DNA from 4 places in the Neobacillus sp. K501 genome. Region 3 is predicted to be linked to each of the others. Evidence: riboswitches for the same ligand, from Rfam matches in the RefSeq annotation. Region 3 holds a riboswitch; each other region holds the start of a gene.

Region 1 (4,414 bases), on a different contig from region 3:
TTTAAAACGGTGCTCGGAACAAGCTCCGCTGCAGAACGACGTGCAATGATTTTCCGTTCATTTAGTGGGATGGTTTCGATATTTTCAATTGGTACTTTTACATGACCAGAGAATGCCGGATTGTAATAGGTATTTTCTGTTTGATAGTGATTTTCCGGTTTAGCAACCACAATATAATCAACTAAAATACCAGGTACTTTAATATCCTTTGGATTTAACGTACCGCTTTTCGCAACGGTTTCTACTTGGGCGATAACGATTCCGCCTGAGTTATGAACCGCTTGGGCAATCGGAAGCACTTCCATATGAAGGCCTTCCTTCTCAAGCGTTAAGTTGCCATTTTCATCGGCAACGGTTCCGCGAATTAAGCCAATTTGGATCGGGAATGATTTATAGAACAACCATTCTTCTCCTTCAATTTCAATCACTTTAACAATCTCTTCTTTGGTAGATGGCGACATTTTTCCACCTTCTAGGCGAGGATCAACAAATGTTCCCATCCCAACCTTTGTAATAACGCCTGGGCGTTTTGCGGCGATTTCACGATACAACTGAGTGATGACACCCTGTGGAAGGTTATAGGCTTCACACTTATCTTCTTCAATTAGTTTTGCCATTTCTGGAGAAGCAATGGCGATTCCTCCGATCCACCGCTTCGTTAATCCCTCGTATCCCAAGTGACTCATACCCTTGTCACGACGATTACCTACCGCACTAGCATGCATGACGGTTAAATTTTTCGGATGACCGGTTTTAAGGAACCGCTCTTCAATCGAGATTCCCATTTCTTCTGCCCAGCAGGATAATCCAAACCCACTTGCTGCAACCGTATCACCATCTTTAATTAATTCTGCTGCCTTTTCGGCTGAAATTACTTTTGACATTTTATCCACTCCAATTTGTGAATTATTTCACATGTTTATTTAAAAAAATTTCATTTACCTCGATATATGTTGTTTGTGAATTATTTCACTTACATCGTAAGTCACATCCAAAATCCCGTCAATGACCGCAAAATCACAGAGATTTATCCTGTTTTCTGTAGCTATTTTGCGACTCTCACAATTAGATAAAAATTCAATGGTGCGATGTAATGGAATGAAAAGAGGGAGGACAGACCCCTTTTATCTCCAATCCCTTTGGTCCATCTCATCGACGAACCTACATATCTTGAAGTGTTTTTATGAATGATGCAAAAAAACAACAACATCCCTATCCTTCTTCTCCATAAATGATAGTTAAAATCTGAAGTTCACACTTTTGTTGAATACTCTCTATTTTTTCTTGGATAAACAGCAGAAAAAAATAATAAAAAAATTTTTTCTCCTGTTTGTCTTTATCATTTTGCAAATTTACAACATCATTCCTATTGATGAAAAACTTGAATTTATAAGGTTTTCGAGGGTTATTGATTTCATTGGCGACAAGAACATCTCCATATTTTACAAGCGATCTTGGGGAAAAAATAAGATTATTTTTAAAATAAGTGTTTGACTTTTAAGTTTTATTGCATTAAATTAATACACAAGTTCGAAAAACGAAATAATTAAATTACTTCTTATCAAGAGAGGTTGAGGGACTGGCCCTATGACACCTCGGCAGCGGAACGGAATGTTCTGTGCCAAATCCAGCAAGTATGACTTGATAGATAAGAAGAGGCTGATACGTTTATTAAAATTTGCCCTCTTCTTTTTCAAGAAGAGGTTTTTTTATTTACAATCAAATACTAACTTTCTTATCGAGAGAGGCAGAGGGACTGGCCCTATGAAGCCTCGGCAGCGGATCCAATTGGAGACTGTGCCAAATCCAGCAAGCGCAAAATGCTTGAGAGATAAGAAGAGCTCACCCTTTGCTTTGCATTGGCACGCCCTCTTCTTATTTCCAAGAAGAGGGTTTTTTATTTTCGCGAAAAGGAGACGATTAGGATGATCGAATTTCAGAATTTAAAAAAGGTCTATGAGAGCGGCGGACAGCAGGTAGCCGCATTAAATGGAATTAATTTAAAAATTAATAAGGGGGAAATCTTCGGAGTCATTGGTTTCAGTGGCGCAGGTAAAAGTTCACTCATCCGCTGTGTGAATCTTTTAGAACGGCCGACGTCTGGTAAAGTCATCGTCGATGGTCACGAACTTACTTCCCTTTCGGTAAAAGAAGTTCGTGAGATTAAGAAAAATATTGGGATGGTGTTTCAGCATTTTAATCTCCTAAACTCAAAAACGGTGTTTGCCAATGTGGCAATGCCGTTGACGCTAGCCAAAGTTCCGAAGAATGCCATCAGAGAACGGGTCTATGAGTTGCTTGAATTTGTCGGATTAGCCGATAAAGCTGACTACTATCCGGATCAGCTTTCCGGGGGACAAAAGCAACGAATCGGAATCGCAAGGGCCTTGGCTACGCAGCCATCGATCCTCCTTTGTGATGAAGCAACATCAGCTCTCGATCCGCAAACAACTAGTTCGATCTTGCAGCTGTTGAAAAAAATCAATAAAGAGTACAATATCACGATTCTCATCATCACTCACGAAATGGCGGTCATTCGCGAAATTTGCGACCGAGTCGCCGTGATTGAGGCTGGGAAAATCATTGAAGAAGGTACGGTGTTTGACGTCTTTTCCGCACCGAAAACACAGACTGCAAAGAACTTTGTCAGCTCGGTGATGAACGATCAGCTTCCTGATTCAATCAAAGACATCATCAACAATCACGCCGGGGTACAGAAGGTGTTCCGCATTAATTTTGTCGGAGGTTCCGCAGGACAGCCGCTGCTTTCGGAGCTGGCGAAACAGTTTGATATCCATATCAACGTCTTGTTTGGAAACATCACGGAGCTTCAAGGCATCCCCTTTGGAAACCTGATTGTCGAGTTCCAGGGGTCTGATAAAGAAGTGATCCGTGCCTTAACCTATATCAACCAGAAGAATATCAGCATAAAGGAAGTGAAAGCACATGCTAGTTAATTCCGAGCAAATCATTACTGCCCTAATTGAAACCATCCAAATGGTGGCCTTCTCTCTCTTGTTTTCAACGGCGCTGGGACTGCCGCTTGGGATCTTGTTGGTCGTCACTCGAAAAGGCCACTTGCTGGAAAACTTACCGTTTTTCAATATCATGAATGGCATCATTAACATTTTCCGTTCTGTACCGTTCATCATTTTACTAGTTGCGATGATCCCCGTTACCCGGTTGATTGTCGGGACATCAATTGGAACGGCAGCAGCCGTTGTTCCACTTGTCTTCTATGCCGGGCCTTACATTGCAAGATTAGTAGAAAACTCTCTACTTGAAGTAGATCCCGGAGTCATCGAAGCCGCGGAGGCAATGGGAGCAACCCCGGTACAGATTGTTTTTAAATTTTTGATTCCCGAGGCACTTAGCTCACTGGTATTAGCACTCACAATTGCTACGATCGGTCTCGTCGGAGCATCGGCAATGGCAGGCGCCGTTGGTGGCGGTGGAATTGGAGATTTGGCCATTACATACGGCTACCAGCGTTTTGACACTGTCACAATGATGATTACAGTAGGAATTCTGATTGTGATCGTTCAAGGTCTACAGTCATTAGGAAATATTGCAGCAAAGAAAATTAGAAGAAGATAACGAGGAGGAAGTAACATGAAAAAACTATTATTATCGATCATTATTTTTACATTAGCGGTACTTGGTGCCGGCTGCTCAGAGGAAAAAACAAGCTCCGGCAAAGAAACAAAGGAAATTAAGCTTGGAGTTAGCGGCACAGATACACGCATTTGGGACTTTATCGCGAAAAAGGCAGAGAAGGAGGGAATTAACATTGAAATCGTTAAATTCTCCGATTATGTGGCTCCGAATACGGCCCTTGCTGAAGGAGAATTAGACGTCAATGCTTTCCAAACGGTTGCTTATTTTGATGTTTTCATTAAAGAACACAATCTTGACCTTGTGCCAATTGCAACGACTGTTCTTGCGCCAATGGGCATTTACTCTGAAAAATACAAGGATATTAAAGATATTCCGGATGGCGCTAAAATTGCTCTTCCTAACGATGCATCTAACCAAGGACGTGCCTTACTACTGCTTCAAGAAGCTGGCTTAATTAAGTTACCGAAAGATTTTGATGCTAATGGGGACCTTACACAAGTAAAAGATAACCCGAAAAACCTTGAATTTGTCCCAATGGTTCCAGCTCAAACACCTAGAGCATTGCCAGATGTAGCAGCTTCCTTAATCAATAACGGCATTGCCAATGATGCAGGTCTTAAGCCATTGAAAGATGCCATTTTTGTAGAAAGCGAAACAGCAACACCTTACATTAACATCATTGCTGTAAAAGCAGAAGATAAAGACAACAAAACACTTAAAAGAATCGCAGAGCTATATCAAGAGGAAGACACAGCAGCATTCATCGAAAAAGAGTACGAAGGCAACTTGATCCCGA
Region 2 (4,414 bases), on a different contig from region 3:
TTACGCATTTCACTCAGTCCCTTATCTGTATGAAAAAATAAAAACCTATATATAAGAAAACGGATGCTATGGCATCTGTTTTTTTTGTCGAAAGAATAACAAAGGGATTTTAATCGATTTCCTGAATATATAGGGTGAGCAGGTAATCGGAGGGATTGAAATGAGAGATGCCGTAAAAGCTTTTCTTACCACCATTAAAGAGCGTGAACATTTGTTGAAATTGATGGAAAACCTAGAAATGCTTGTAATTAAATTGGTTTATGAACAAAACACGATCGAAATGGCTTTTCATCGTGGTGCCGCAATCTTTCTAGAAGAGAATAAACAAAAAGCAATTTCCTGCGAGATTTCCGGTGATGCGGAGTCGATAAAAAGCCTAATAAAAGGTGAGAAAAAATTAAGATATTTTATGAGGGGCGGGCAGTTAAAAGTTACAGGCTCCTTTCGCACCATATTATTGCTAGAGTCGATATTTTATTTAACAAAGCCTGATGGACAAAAAAGAAAATTAATTTCCTAAAAAGCTATTGACGGCTTCTCCTACAATAGTGTATTATCTTTTTAAATATTCAATCAATAATGACAATTCAATAAATATCTTATCCAGAGAGGCGGAGGGACTGGCCCGACGATGCCCGGCAACCGGTTATACAACACGGTGCTAATTCCAGCAGAGTATTACTCTGAAAGATAAGAAGAGCGTACCGCCCCTCTTCTTGAAGAGGGGTTTTTATTATAGGCTAGTTTTTTGCTCTAGCGGAACATCGATAAGCGGAGAATTTTCCGCTAATCTCTATTTTGAAGCTTAGAAAGGGGAAATAAGCGGAGAATTTACTCTTATCTCTCTAAAAAAGGAGAAATATTAAAAAATTTATCTACTTAAGCGGAAATACTTCCCTTATTTTTATGGAAATAGGGTTATTTCCCGGATTAACCGGAATTTCTCCGCTTAATCCAACCACTTCGAAATCAGCCTAGATTACGATAAGAGACAATATTAAAATATAGGAGGAATGTTTGTATGGGAGAGAATCAAAAAAAATATCGTTTTGAAACACTAGGTGTTCATGGAGGACTATCTCCAGACCCGGTTACAGGAGCAAGAGCAGTACCGATTTACCAAAACAATGCCTATCAATTCAAAGATACAGAACATGCTGCAAACCTGTTTGCTTTAAAGGAGTCAGGCTACATATACACCCGTATTCATAACCCGACAACCACCGTCTTCGAAGAAAGAATTGCTCTCTTAGAGGGAGGGGTTGGAGCCCTTGCCGTGGCAAGTGGTATGGCCGCGATTACATTAGCCATTTTAAATATTGCTGAGGCTGGGGATGAAATTGTTTCAGCTTCTACTCTTTATGGCGGTACTTATAACCTATTTGCTGTTACCCTGCCTAAGTACGGGATCAAGGTGAAATTTGTCGACCCTGAGAACCCAGAGAATTTCCGTGATGCGATCACTGAAAAAACAAAGGCAGTATTTGCTGAAACAATTGGTAATCCGAGCCTTCGCGTTCTTGATATTGAAAAAGTAGCTGAGATTGCTCATGAGTCTGGTATTCCATTAATCATTGATAATACTTTTGCTACACCGTATTTATGCCGGCCAATCGAACATGGTGCCGATATAGTCGTTCATTCTGCCACGAAATGGCTTTTAGGCAATGGAACAACAACAGGCGGTGTCATAGTGGATGGTGGGAAATTTGACTGGAATTCAGCGAAATTCCCTGGGTTTACGACACCGGATGCCAGCTACCATGATCTTGTCTATGCAGAGGCACTAGGTGCAGTGGCCTACATTGTGAAAGCACGTGTACAGCTGCTGCGTGACTTAGGACCGTCACTTAGCCCACAAAATGCCTTTTTGTTTACGCTAGGTCTTGAAACCTTGCATGTACGGATGAAAGAGCATGTCGCCAATACAAAAGCGGTCGTGGAATATTTAGTGAATCACCCTGCGGTGGATTGGGTTTCCTACCCGGGTCATGCCTCCCATCCTGATTCCGAATTAGCAACGAAGTATTTGCCTAAAGGGGCAGGATCGATGATTGTGTTTGGAATTAAAGGCGGCCGAGAAGCAGGGGCAAAAGTAATTAATTCTGTGCAATTATTTGCTCATGTTGCCAATGTTGGCGATGCCAAAAGCCTTATTATTCATCCTGCCAGCACCACGCATCAGCAGTTAGATGCTGAGGGGTTAAAAGCTTCTGGTGTTTCCGAGGATTTAATTCGCCTCTCGATTGGAATCGAGAATGTGGACGATATCATCGAGGATTTAGAAGCGGCAATTGAGGCAGCGACAGGTGTTGGATCCCTAAAGGCAGAAGCTTAACTTTTTTTCGAAATAGGAAGAAAATTTCGTTGACAGCTCTTTTTATCCATGATACGATAGCTTTCGTAATAAAATAATTACTTTAATCAGTGAACGAATTAATTGAATATAGGATTGCTTAATGCTCTTATCAAGAGAGGTGGAGGGATGTGCCCGATGAAGCCCGGCAACCGTCAATATTTTATTGAAATGGTGCCAATTCACACAAAGCGTATGCTTTGGAAGATGGGAGAAAGGATTCATTTATGATGCCTTTCTGCCCGCCTGCAGAAAGGTTTTTTATTTTAGTAAAATAAGAATCTTTTCATATAAACAGTCAAAACCTATATGTAAGGCAAGAAACACATTCTGAATTTTCGTAATTATTATTTAACTTTCTGGATAAAAAGTAGGTGATTCGATGATTTCAATAAAAGATGTCCGAAAGATTTTTCCTTCCAAGCAGGGACAGCTCAAAGCGGTCGACAATGTGAATCTGGAAATTAAAGAAGGAGAAATATTTGGCGTCATTGGTTATAGTGGTGCAGGTAAAAGTACCTTAATCCGCATGTTAAATGGTTTGGAGCTGCCAACAGAAGGTTCTGTTACGGTTGCGGGCCGAGTGATATCAAAGATAAAAGGCAGTGAACTTCGGAAGGCACGTCAGGAAATTAGCATGATCTTTCAGCATTTCAACTTGCTCTGGTCGAGAACAGTAAGTGAGAATATCGCCTTCCCGCTAGAAATCGCTGGCGTGAAAGGGCCTGAAAGACAAAAGCGAGTTAACGAATTAATAAAATTAGTCGGATTAGAGGGTCGAGAAAATGCTTATCCTTCCCAACTAAGCGGCGGACAAAAACAGCGGGTTGGGATTGCTAGAGCACTTGCAAACAATCCAAAGGTTTTACTTTGTGACGAGGCAACCTCGGCACTTGATCCACAAACGACCGATTCGATTTTGGAATTATTGGTTGACATTAATAAAAGGCTTGGGCTAACAATCGTGTTAATTACGCACGAAATGCATGTCATTCGTAAAATTTGCCATCAGGTTGCTGTCATGGAAAGTGGCAAAGTGGTGGAACTTGGTCCTGTATTGGATGTATTCAAAAATCCACAGCAGCCGATTACAAAGAGATTCGTTCAACAGGTTACCGAGCCGGAAGAAACGAAAGAAACGGCGGAGCATCTTCTTGATCGTTACCATTCTGGTCAGGTTATCCAGCTTACGTTTATTGGGGAATCAGCTGAGCAGCCGGTTATCACCAATTTGATTCGTCATCATCAGGTGACCGTAAATATCCTCCAAGGGAAGATCTCACAAACGCAAAGCGGCTCCTATGGAACCTTGTTTATCCATTTAGATGGTGAGGTTGCAGAAGTGAATAAAGCGGTAGACTACATTCGCTCGCAGCAAGTTGGAGTGGAGGTGGTAACAAGTGAATAGTAATCAACCATATTTTCAAGAAATTGATTGGGAAGAAATGTGGGAAGCAACAGTCCAAACGCTTTATATGTCAGGAGTATCGGTCCTAGCTACATTTATTCTAGGAATTTTACTTGGTTTGCTGTTATTTCTAACTGGTAAAGGCAATCTCTGGGAAAACAAACCGGTCAACACCGTTATTGGAGCTTTTGTTAATATTTTTCGTTCGATTCCTTTTATTATCTTAATCGTACTATTAATTCCATTCACTAAGTTATTGGTTGGTACGATGATTGGTGAGAATGCTGCACTCCCTGCCTTAATTATTGGAGCCGCGCCGTTCTATGCACGAATGGTTGAGATTGGCTTGAGGGAAATTGATAAAGGTGTCATTGAAGCAGCAAAATCCATGGGGGCAACCACGAATACGATTATCTGGAAGGTTTTACTCCCAGAATCTATGCCAGCTCTAGTTTCTGGTATTACCGTTACGGCGATTGCGCTTGTTGGATATACAGCCATGGCCGGTGTCATTGGAGCAGGTGGACTTGGTAACCTTGCCTATCTCGAAGGCTTCCAGCGAAGTCGAAACGATGTAACCTTAGTTGCAACGATTATCATCTTAGTCATTGTTTTTATCATTCAGTTTATTGGTGATCTTATCACTACAA
Region 3 (4,414 bases):
TACTTTAATTGCTAGATTTCCGCTCGTTCCCATGAACCAATCCCGTTCAGATAATTCATCCTTAACATCCGCTAATTCTAGCCATTTCTCCTTTAACATGATAGCTTCTTCACCCCAATCCTAGTTTTTATCGCTTCTATACATTCAAAAAAGCTTGTAAATCCCTGATAGTTTATTTCCCACTCCGCACATTTTTCCTCGAGTAAATCTCTTGCTAAGACAAAGTCTGCTAGACGAGCTGCCTCCAGATCTGTTACGGAATCACCGATGACTATTTTATAATGGTCTTCATTCTGAGATAAATTTCGAATAATACTTGGTTTGCAGCAGCCGCATTTATTTTCGCAGCCTGAGTCACAATCATACGGCCAAAGAATCTTGATGGTTTCTCCTGAAAAATCGGCTTCATTACAGTAAATCCCTTCAAACGGACCATATCTCTCAAGAATGGGATAAACAAAGAAATCAATTCCTCCGCTGACAATATAAAGTGGAATCTGTTCGGACCGAACAAAATCAACAAACTCCGCAAATCCTTCACGAATTTTGGCATTTTCAATCACAAAGCTTGTGATTTCATCTCTTTTGCTGCTTGGTAATGCCGCAAAAAGCTGCCCTACTCCTTCACTAATTGAAATTTCTCGGGCAAGGATTCGATCCTTGATTTCTTCCCAATTTGGGGGTGCAAATTTTTTCATTATGGCAATGATATTATCGCTTTCTGTGATGGTTCCATCAAAATCACAGTAAATGACAGGCTTACTCATTTAGATTGTCACCTCAGCATTGCCCCACAACTGAAGAGCTTTATTAAGTTCGGAATAACTTTCAGCTCCGCTGGCTAAGCTTTTCCCTTGAAGACTTACATCAATTGCTTGACGGAAGGCAAGACCGCCACCGCGAGCACCATCTGGGTGGCCATGTACCCCTCCACCTGCATTTATGACAGAATCCACCCCAAAATCACGTATTAATAATGAGACTAATCCGGGATGTATACCTGCAGACGGAACTGGAAATGCCCTTTTAAAGACATCTTCTCTTGTTAATTCCTTGGCAATTGACAAAGCTTGTGCTTTCTCTAATGCTACAGTTCCGTATGGGGATGGGAATAACGATAAATCAGCACCTGCATAACGGAGTAGCTTCCCGAGTAATAACGAATGAGATAATCCGTACTGAGAGGATGAGGTTAAAGCCCCACTAACTGCGGGATGGGCCATAATTGGCAGACTGATTTCATCCTCCTCTCGCAATTCTTGCAGAACATCCAATCCATATGAAAAAACATTGAATAATAGTAAATCAGCACCAAGCTCCGCAGCACGTTTAGCTTTCTCCTTCAGCTGTGATGTTCTTCCGGTTAGGTTGACTGCATATAAAGTGCGCTGTCCAGTTTGCTCAAATACTTCTTCAAGAACTATTTTTCCGGCAGAAATTCTTTTTTCAAATGGAGTCAATTCATTTTCAAAGAGAATTTCATCATCTTTTACAAAATCAACACCACCGAGGGCTTGTTGCTTAAGCTGCTCGGTTAAGAAAGAAAGATCCTTCCCAAGAATCCCTTTAAAAATACTCATTAACAGCGGTCGATTAAATACACCAATTTTCTCCCTCAGTCCCTCGATACCAAATCTAGGACCAGGTAAATGGCTTTTTAATTCCTGCTCAAACTTCAAATCTAATAATTTGATTTTCCCATCCAATGACAGCTTTCCAAATACAGTTGTTAAAATAGCAGGTAAATCATTTGAAAAATTGATTGTTGGGTAGGCAATTCGAATTAGCGATTGTTCTCCCAATTCAGATGTATTTCCTTCAATGGAAACCACCCGGCCTTTATGCTTCCGAAGTTGACTTTGCTCAAGCTCAGGTAAGTTCGTCCACGAACCAACAGTTAAACCTAAAGCAATTTCCTCTGCTTTTTTTTCCGGATATTTTTCGTCATTTACCACATAAGTTGCAATTAGTTCCGTCATTCAAACACTTCCTTTTTCCAAAAACGTAAAGAAAACTTGGCTAGCGCCAAGCCGTAAGGCGCAGGCGATTGCCTAGTTGCACTTATACTTAATTCCTAAAAATTTTAACTACGTCGAAATATCTTCTTTGCTAAAATTTTATACCTTCTTAACGTATAAAAAAACCTCTTCAAAAAAGAAGAGGTTAGTGTCACTTACTAACATCTTCTCATCTTTCAGCATCATCGCTGCAAGAATTAGCACCGTGCTTAACACAAAAATTAAGTCGGTTGCCGGGCTTCATAGGGCTTTTCCCTCCGCCTGCTCTTGATAAGAAAACGATCGTATATTATACATTTCCATGTTGTTAAACTTTATTTAAGATTATTCCAAGAATAAAATGTTTGTCAATCTATTTTTTAAAAATTTTTAAAGTGCCGATTCTTCTGACTGCTTCTTCAAGTCTTTCTTCGGATGTTAGGAGTCCAACTCGGACATAGCCTTCACCCAATTCCCCGAAGCCAATGCCAGGTGCAACCGCTATATGTGCTTCCTTAAGAAGAAGATCAGCAAATTCAGCCGAGGAAAATTCCTCAGGAACCTTTAGCCAAGCAAAAAATGATCCTTTTGGCGCCTTAACATCCCATCCTAAGGATCGAAGACCTTGTATCAACACATTTCTTCTTCGCTCATATAACTCATTTAATTCATTGACACATCTCTGTGGACCGTTTAGTGCCGCGGCAGCAGCCTCTTGGATTCCCCCAAAAAGACTGCAATAAAGATGGTCTTGCAAAAGCTCAATTGCCGAGATGACACTTTCATTCCCTAAAGCAAATCCAACTCGCCATCCTGCCATATTGTAGGTTTTTGATAAGGTGTAGATTTCAATCCCAACCTCTTTTGCTCCTTCAATTTGCAAAAAGCTCAGTGGTTTTTTATCATCGAAACCAATTGCCCCATATGCAAAATCATGGACCACACAAAGATTATTTTTGCTGGCAAGCAGAACCGTTTCTTCAAAAAATTCCTTCGTCGCCGTTGCCCCTGTTGGATTATTTGGATAGTTAAGGAACATTAATTTTGCCTTTTCTAAGTCATCTATTGGTATTTCGTTATAATCGGGTAAAAAATGATTATTTTCTCGCAGCGGCATTGTTACCATCTCAGCTTTTGCTAGGGCAACACCTGATAAATAATCTGGATATCCTGGATCTGGGACGAGAATAGTATCACCAGGATTTAATAAGCATTGAGGAATTTCTACTAATCCAGCTTTACCGCCAAATAAAATCGCCACTTCTGTATGGGGATCCAGGTTAACACCGTATTCTCTAAAATAAAAATCGGCAATAGCTTGTTTTAAATAATGATGTCCTTGAAACGGTGAATATTTATGATTAACGGGATTAGTTGCAGCCTCTTGCAATTTTCTCACGATATGTTCCGGAGTAGGCTGATCAGGATTACCTTGTCCTAAATTAATCACATCATGACCTGCAGCAATCGATTGACCCACATTTTTCACGAGTGAAGCAAAAAACTGGTCTGGAAGACTTTTTAATCGCTCTGATGGTGGATATTGTTTCATGGTCTCACCCCATTCATTTTTTTATGTTGAAATTCTAGTCACAAATGATATAACTTTTATAAAAGCTTGTAAAGAAAAATTTCTCAAAATTTACAATGGGGTGAACATTTTTGAAATTAAAAATAACCTGCCTGCAAATGGATATTTGCTTTGGTGAACCAAGTAAGAATTATCAATTAGCAGAACGTTTGATTGACCGAGCCATGATGGAAACTCCAGATATTATTGTGCTGCCCGAATTATGGACAACAGGATACGATTTAACACGACTGGATGAAATTGCTGATAAGGATGGACAGGACTCTATCACTTTTTTAAAACGTTTAGCACAAAAATATCAGGTACATTTTGTTGGTGGGTCCATAGCTAACAGAGGTGAAAACGGGGTAAAAAATACCCTCCTTATCATCAACAAAAAAGGAGAGCTAATCCATCAATATAGTAAACTACATCTCTTTAAACTGATGGATGAACATCTATACCTTGAAGCAGGAACGGAAAAAGGCTTGTTCGAATTAGAGAATCATCTTTTTGCGGGAGTCATCTGTTATGATATTCGCTTTCCGGAATGGATTCGGGCCCATACGGAACAGGGAGCGGAGGTTCTTTTTGTTGTAGCGGAATGGCCTAAATCACGTTTAGCACACTGGCGTGCATTGCTAATTGCTCGCGCCATTGAAAATCAATGTTTCGTTATTGCATGTAATCGTGCCGGAAAAGATCCCAATAATATATTTGCTGGACATTCTATGATCATTGACCCATGGGGGGAAGTAATCGCAGAAGCTGGGAGCAACGAAGAAATATTATCAGCAGAGCTTAACTTAGAACTTGTAAAAAATGTTCGAAAGCAAATTCCTATTTT
Region 4 (4,414 bases), on a different contig from region 3:
CATTGGTGAACCAATTTTCTTAGTAAAATAATGCCCCGGCTCGAGCTTCTTAATTCCCTTTGTCATGGTTCTTGGTTCAGGAACGAATTGATAGGTTAAATAATGCTGCAGGGATTCATAGTCTAACTCTTCATTTTCTAAAGCAAGGAGAATGCTTTTTTTCTCAGAAGCAAAAAATGTTTTTTCGCCTTCATTAAAATAGAAAAATGGTTTAATTCCAAAAGGATCACGCGCCCCATAAAGGGTTTGTTCTTGCTTATCCCAGATGACAAACGCAAACATCCCACGCAATTTTTCAACTGCTTTTTCCTTGAGATGACTATAAAGGGCAATAATGACTTCCGTATCCGAGTTCGTTGCAAATGTTAATCCTTCTTTGAGAAGTTCTTCACGTAATTCCACATAATTATAAACTTCTCCATTAAAAATGATCCAATAGCGCTCATTTTCATACGTTAATGGTTGATGTCCACATTCTATATCGATAATACTCAAACGGCGGAAACCAAATTGAATATTCTCATCATAGTAAAAGCCATCATCATCTGGACCACGATGGGTAATTAAATCATTCATATTTTTAAATTGTTGTTTTTGATCATCACGATAGTTTTGTGCTTTGTCATGTACACAACCAATAAAACCGCACATTATGTACCTCACCTACTCCATTTCTAAATATCCATTCTAATAAACATACCTTCTAATACTACCACTATTTATTTGAAAATGGCAGTGAGAATGGTTGGAAAAATGAATGATAATATTTATTTTTCACGATATCCGTTTATCTTAAACTTAGACGTAAAATAGAAAACGGGAGTTACATGTAAAATGCAACTCCCAGTAAAAATTCTAGCTTAACTACAGCATTTTTTATTAAATGTTAGCTTGTGTACGAAGTGATTCAGCCTTATCTGTACGCTCCCAAGGAAGATCCACATCACTACGGCCAAAATGTCCGTAAGCAGCTGTTTGTTTATAGATTGGGCGACGAAGATTTAACATATTGATAATTCCAGCTGGGCGAAGGTCGAAGTTTTCGCTGACAAGATCAACTAGTACTTCTTCACTAACTTTTCCAGTACCAAATGTATCAACAGAAATGGAAACTGGTCTTGCAACACCAATCGCATAAGCAAGCTGTACTTCACATTTGTCAGCCAGTCCAGCTGCTACAATATTTTTCGCTACGTAACGTGCTGCATAAGCTGCAGAGCGGTCAACTTTTGTTGGATCCTTACCAGAGAATGCACCGCCGCCGTGACGAGCATAACCACCATAAGTATCAACAATAATTTTACGGCCTGTTAAACCAGCATCCCCTTGTGGTCCACCAATAACAAAACGGCCTGTTGGGTTAATGAAATACTTTGTATTTTCATCAATCAGTTCTTGTGGAACAACCGGATTAATGACATATTCTTTAAGGTTACGTTGAATTTGCTCTAATGTTACTTCAGGGTGGTGCTGTGTAGAAATAACAATGGTGTCAATACGAACAGGCTTGTCGTTTTCATCGTACTCAACCGTTACTTGAGTTTTACCATCTGGGCGAAGGTAAGGAAGAAGCTCATCTTTACGAACCTCTGTTAAACGGCGTGCAAGCTTATGTGCTAATGAAATCGGAAGAGGCATAAGCTCTTTTGTTTCATTACATGCGTAACCAAACATTAAACCTTGGTCACCAGCACCGATTGCTTCGATTTGCTCATCCGACATTAAACCTTCACGTGCTTCGAGTGCTTGGTCAACACCCATCGCGATATCAGGTGATTGCTCATCGATTGAAGTTAATACCGCACAAGTTTCAGCATCAAAGCCGTATTTTGCACGGGTATAACCAATTTCTCTTACCGTTTCACGAACAATTTTTGGAATATCAACATAAGTAGAAGTCGTGATTTCCCCTGCAACTAATACTAAACCAGTTGTTACTGAAGTTTCAGCAGCAACACGGGCATTGGCATCCTTTGCTAAAATAGCATCTAAAATTGAATCAGAGATTTGGTCACAGATCTTATCCGGATGACCCTCAGTTACTGATTCAGAAGTGAACAAACGACGTTTCTTGGACATCTGAATTCCTCCTATATAATGATATAAAGTGAGGTTATCTGTGTGGGTAATATGTATAACCTTGCCGTTTAACCTCGGGTTGATACGGAACTCATTCCCTTAGTAGTATGAAATAAACAAAGGATTTTTATGAATAGAAAAGCAAAAGCGCCTAGACGCTGGAGCTAGACAAAATCCCTCTGAAATTCTCATGATGGAAACAAAGATTAGCGATTAAAGTCACGAAATCACAATAAAAAACCTTTCCGTCATCTGAGGAAAGGTTGATTTACGCGCCTTTCACTCTTATCGTTCAAGGCATAGCCTTGCTTCAGGTTTAGCACCTTTGCTCGAGAAATAAATTCGTATTACTCGATTGCAGGTTGCTGGGTTTCATTGGGCCTGTCCCTCCACCAGCTCGGGATAAGAGAGTATCCGTTCAAGGTAGAATCATACCGCACAATGTCGAACTGTGTCAATGAATTTTTTAAGGATTCCCCCGACAAAAAAAGAACTTTTTCCAATAATATTATATAGTATTAAATACAACCTAATTTCGTTAATTAGTATAGACTATTGAATCTAATGTGTTATACTATTTGTATGGATATATTACTGATAAAAACATAAAAAAGGAAGGGTACCCTCGATGAATTCTGTTCATATCCCAAACGAATTAACTCAATTATTAGATGGAAGTAACGTGCAACTCCAACTTTCTGTACCACAATTAGTTGAAAAGATTTTGTCTCGAAATGAAGGAAAGTTGACTTCAACAGGAGCTATTAGTGTTTCTACTGGTAAGTACACTGGACGTTCTCCTCAAGACAAATTTACAGTGATGGAAAAATCAACGAAGGATAAAATTGCATGGGGTTCTTTAAATCAACCGATTTCAGAGGATGTATTCCAAAACCTGTATCATAAAGTATTGGATTACTTAAAACAAAAAGAAGAAATTTTCGTTTTTAAAGGATTTGCAGGTGCGGATAAAAAATCCCAGTTACCGATTCAAGTTGTAAATGAATACGCTTGGCATAATCTTTTTGCCCATCAATTATTTATCCGTCCAAGTGATGAAGAATTATTAACACATAAAACAGGTTTTACGGTAATCTCTGCCCCAAATTTTAAAGCAGATCCTGCAGTTGACGGTACAAACTCTGAAACTTTTATTATTATCTCCTTCGAACAGCGGACTGTTTTAATAGGCGGTACGGAATACGCAGGCGAAATGAAAAAATCTATTTTCTCCGTCATGAACTACTTATTGCCTGAAAATAATATTTTCTCGATGCATTGTTCTGCAAATGTGGGACTTGAAGGAGATGTAGCATTATTCTTTGGTCTATCTGGTACTGGAAAAACTACGCTATCAGCAGACCCTAATCGCCGCTTAATTGGTGATGACGAACACGGGTGGTCCTCTAATGGAGTGTTCAATATTGAAGGCGGCTGTTATGCCAAAACAATCAATCTTTCACGTGAAAAAGAGCCACAAATTTTTGATGCTATTCACTTTGGCACCGTGCTTGAAAATGTCATCCTCAATCCAGAATCTCGCATCGCGGATTACGATGATGCTACGCTAACTGAAAATACGAGAGCAGCCTATCCGATTCAGGCTATCGATAATATTGTTCAGCCAAGTATTGCTGGTCATCCGAATACGATTGTCTTTTTAACGGCGGATGCCTTTGGTGTGTTACCTCCTATCTCAAAGTTAACGAAAGAACAAGCGATGTACCATTTTTTAAGCGGTTACACATCTAAGCTTGCTGGAACAGAGCGGGGCGTTACTTCACCTGAAGCAACCTTCTCAACATGCTTTGGTGCGCCGTTCCTGCCGCTTCCTGCCACTCGTTATGCAGAAATGCTTGGAGAAAAGATTCTTGAACATAATGCGAATGTCTTCCTGGTGAATACAGGCTGGACGGGTGGAGAATACGGAGTGGGCAGCCGGATGAAGCTCTCCTATACAAGAGCAATGGTTCAAGCTGCACTTGAAGGTGAACTAAATCATGTGGAAACCGTAAAGGATGAAATTTTCGGTTTAAATATTCCTCTCCACATCGCCGGTGTTCCTGATGAAGTTCTACAGCCGTACAAAACTTGGGCTGATTCTGATGCCTATGAAACGAAAGCAAAAGAATTGGCTGGAAAATTCCGCGAAAACTTTAAAAAGTTTACGAAACTATCTCCAGAGATAGAAGTAAAAGGCGGACCTATTGCCTAGCTAGTTGTAAAGAAGCCCTTATCAATCAGATAAGGGCTTCTTTACATCACTATATGGAATACCAAAACAAAAGGCAGGAAAAATCATTCCCTGCTTAATTCGTTGAATTTAATGAAATTA

What was found. Region 3 has a riboswitch for S-adenosylmethionine ahead of mtnW (2,3-diketo-5-methylthiopentyl-1-phosphate enolase). Riboswitches for the same ligand answer to the same signal wherever they lie in the genome.
Region 1: it holds a riboswitch for S-adenosylmethionine, as region 3 does, so the genes downstream of both, ACWM35_RS12080 (methionine ABC transporter ATP-binding protein) here and mtnW (2,3-diketo-5-methylthiopentyl-1-phosphate enolase) in region 3, are expected to answer to the same signal.
Region 2: it holds a riboswitch for S-adenosylmethionine, as region 3 does, so the genes downstream of both, ACWM35_RS19495 (methionine ABC transporter ATP-binding protein) here and mtnW (2,3-diketo-5-methylthiopentyl-1-phosphate enolase) in region 3, are expected to answer to the same signal.
Region 4: it holds a riboswitch for S-adenosylmethionine, as region 3 does, so the genes downstream of both, metK (methionine adenosyltransferase) here and mtnW (2,3-diketo-5-methylthiopentyl-1-phosphate enolase) in region 3, are expected to answer to the same signal.

Annotation. Positions count from the first base shown of each region.
Region 1 is NZ_JBSLYA010000004.1:294,159-298,572, forward strand. Features, by position in the region: gene ACWM35_RS12075 (acyl CoA:acetate/3-ketoacid CoA transferase) at 1-884, opposite strand, end outside; SAM riboswitch class I at 1,556-1,655, shown strand; SAM riboswitch class I at 1,733-1,838, shown strand; gene ACWM35_RS12080 (methionine ABC transporter ATP-binding protein) at 1,926-2,957, shown strand; gene ACWM35_RS12085 (methionine ABC transporter permease) at 2,947-3,597, shown strand; gene ACWM35_RS12090 (MetQ/NlpA family ABC transporter substrate-binding protein) at 3,613-4,414, shown strand, end outside.
Region 2 is NZ_JBSLYA010000009.1:169,395-173,808, forward strand. Features, by position in the region: gene ACWM35_RS19480 (thioredoxin family protein) at 1-55, shown strand, start outside; gene ACWM35_RS19485 (SCP2 sterol-binding domain-containing protein) at 161-520, shown strand; SAM riboswitch class I at 597-697, shown strand; gene ACWM35_RS19490 (O-acetylhomoserine aminocarboxypropyltransferase/cysteine synthase family protein) at 1,022-2,338, shown strand; SAM riboswitch class I at 2,463-2,570, shown strand; gene ACWM35_RS19495 (methionine ABC transporter ATP-binding protein) at 2,739-3,764, shown strand; gene ACWM35_RS19500 (methionine ABC transporter permease) at 3,802-4,414, shown strand, end outside.
Region 3 is NZ_JBSLYA010000001.1:569,238-573,651, forward strand. Features, by position in the region: gene ACWM35_RS02800 (methylthioribulose 1-phosphate dehydratase) at 1-99, opposite strand, end outside; gene ACWM35_RS02805 (2-hydroxy-3-keto-5-methylthiopentenyl-1-phosphate phosphatase) at 93-767, opposite strand; gene mtnW (2,3-diketo-5-methylthiopentyl-1-phosphate enolase) at 768-1,979, opposite strand; SAM riboswitch class I at 2,185-2,295, opposite strand; gene ACWM35_RS02815 (aminotransferase class I/II-fold pyridoxal phosphate-dependent enzyme) at 2,371-3,549, opposite strand; gene ACWM35_RS02820 (carbon-nitrogen family hydrolase) at 3,660-4,414, shown strand, end outside.
Region 4 is NZ_JBSLYA010000002.1:642,004-646,417, forward strand. Features, by position in the region: gene asnB (asparagine synthase (glutamine-hydrolyzing)) at 1-651, opposite strand, end outside; gene metK (methionine adenosyltransferase) at 880-2,079, opposite strand; SAM riboswitch class I at 2,362-2,488, opposite strand; gene pckA (phosphoenolpyruvate carboxykinase (ATP)) at 2,708-4,294, shown strand; gene ACWM35_RS07735 (DUF2584 domain-containing protein) at 4,389-4,414, opposite strand, start outside.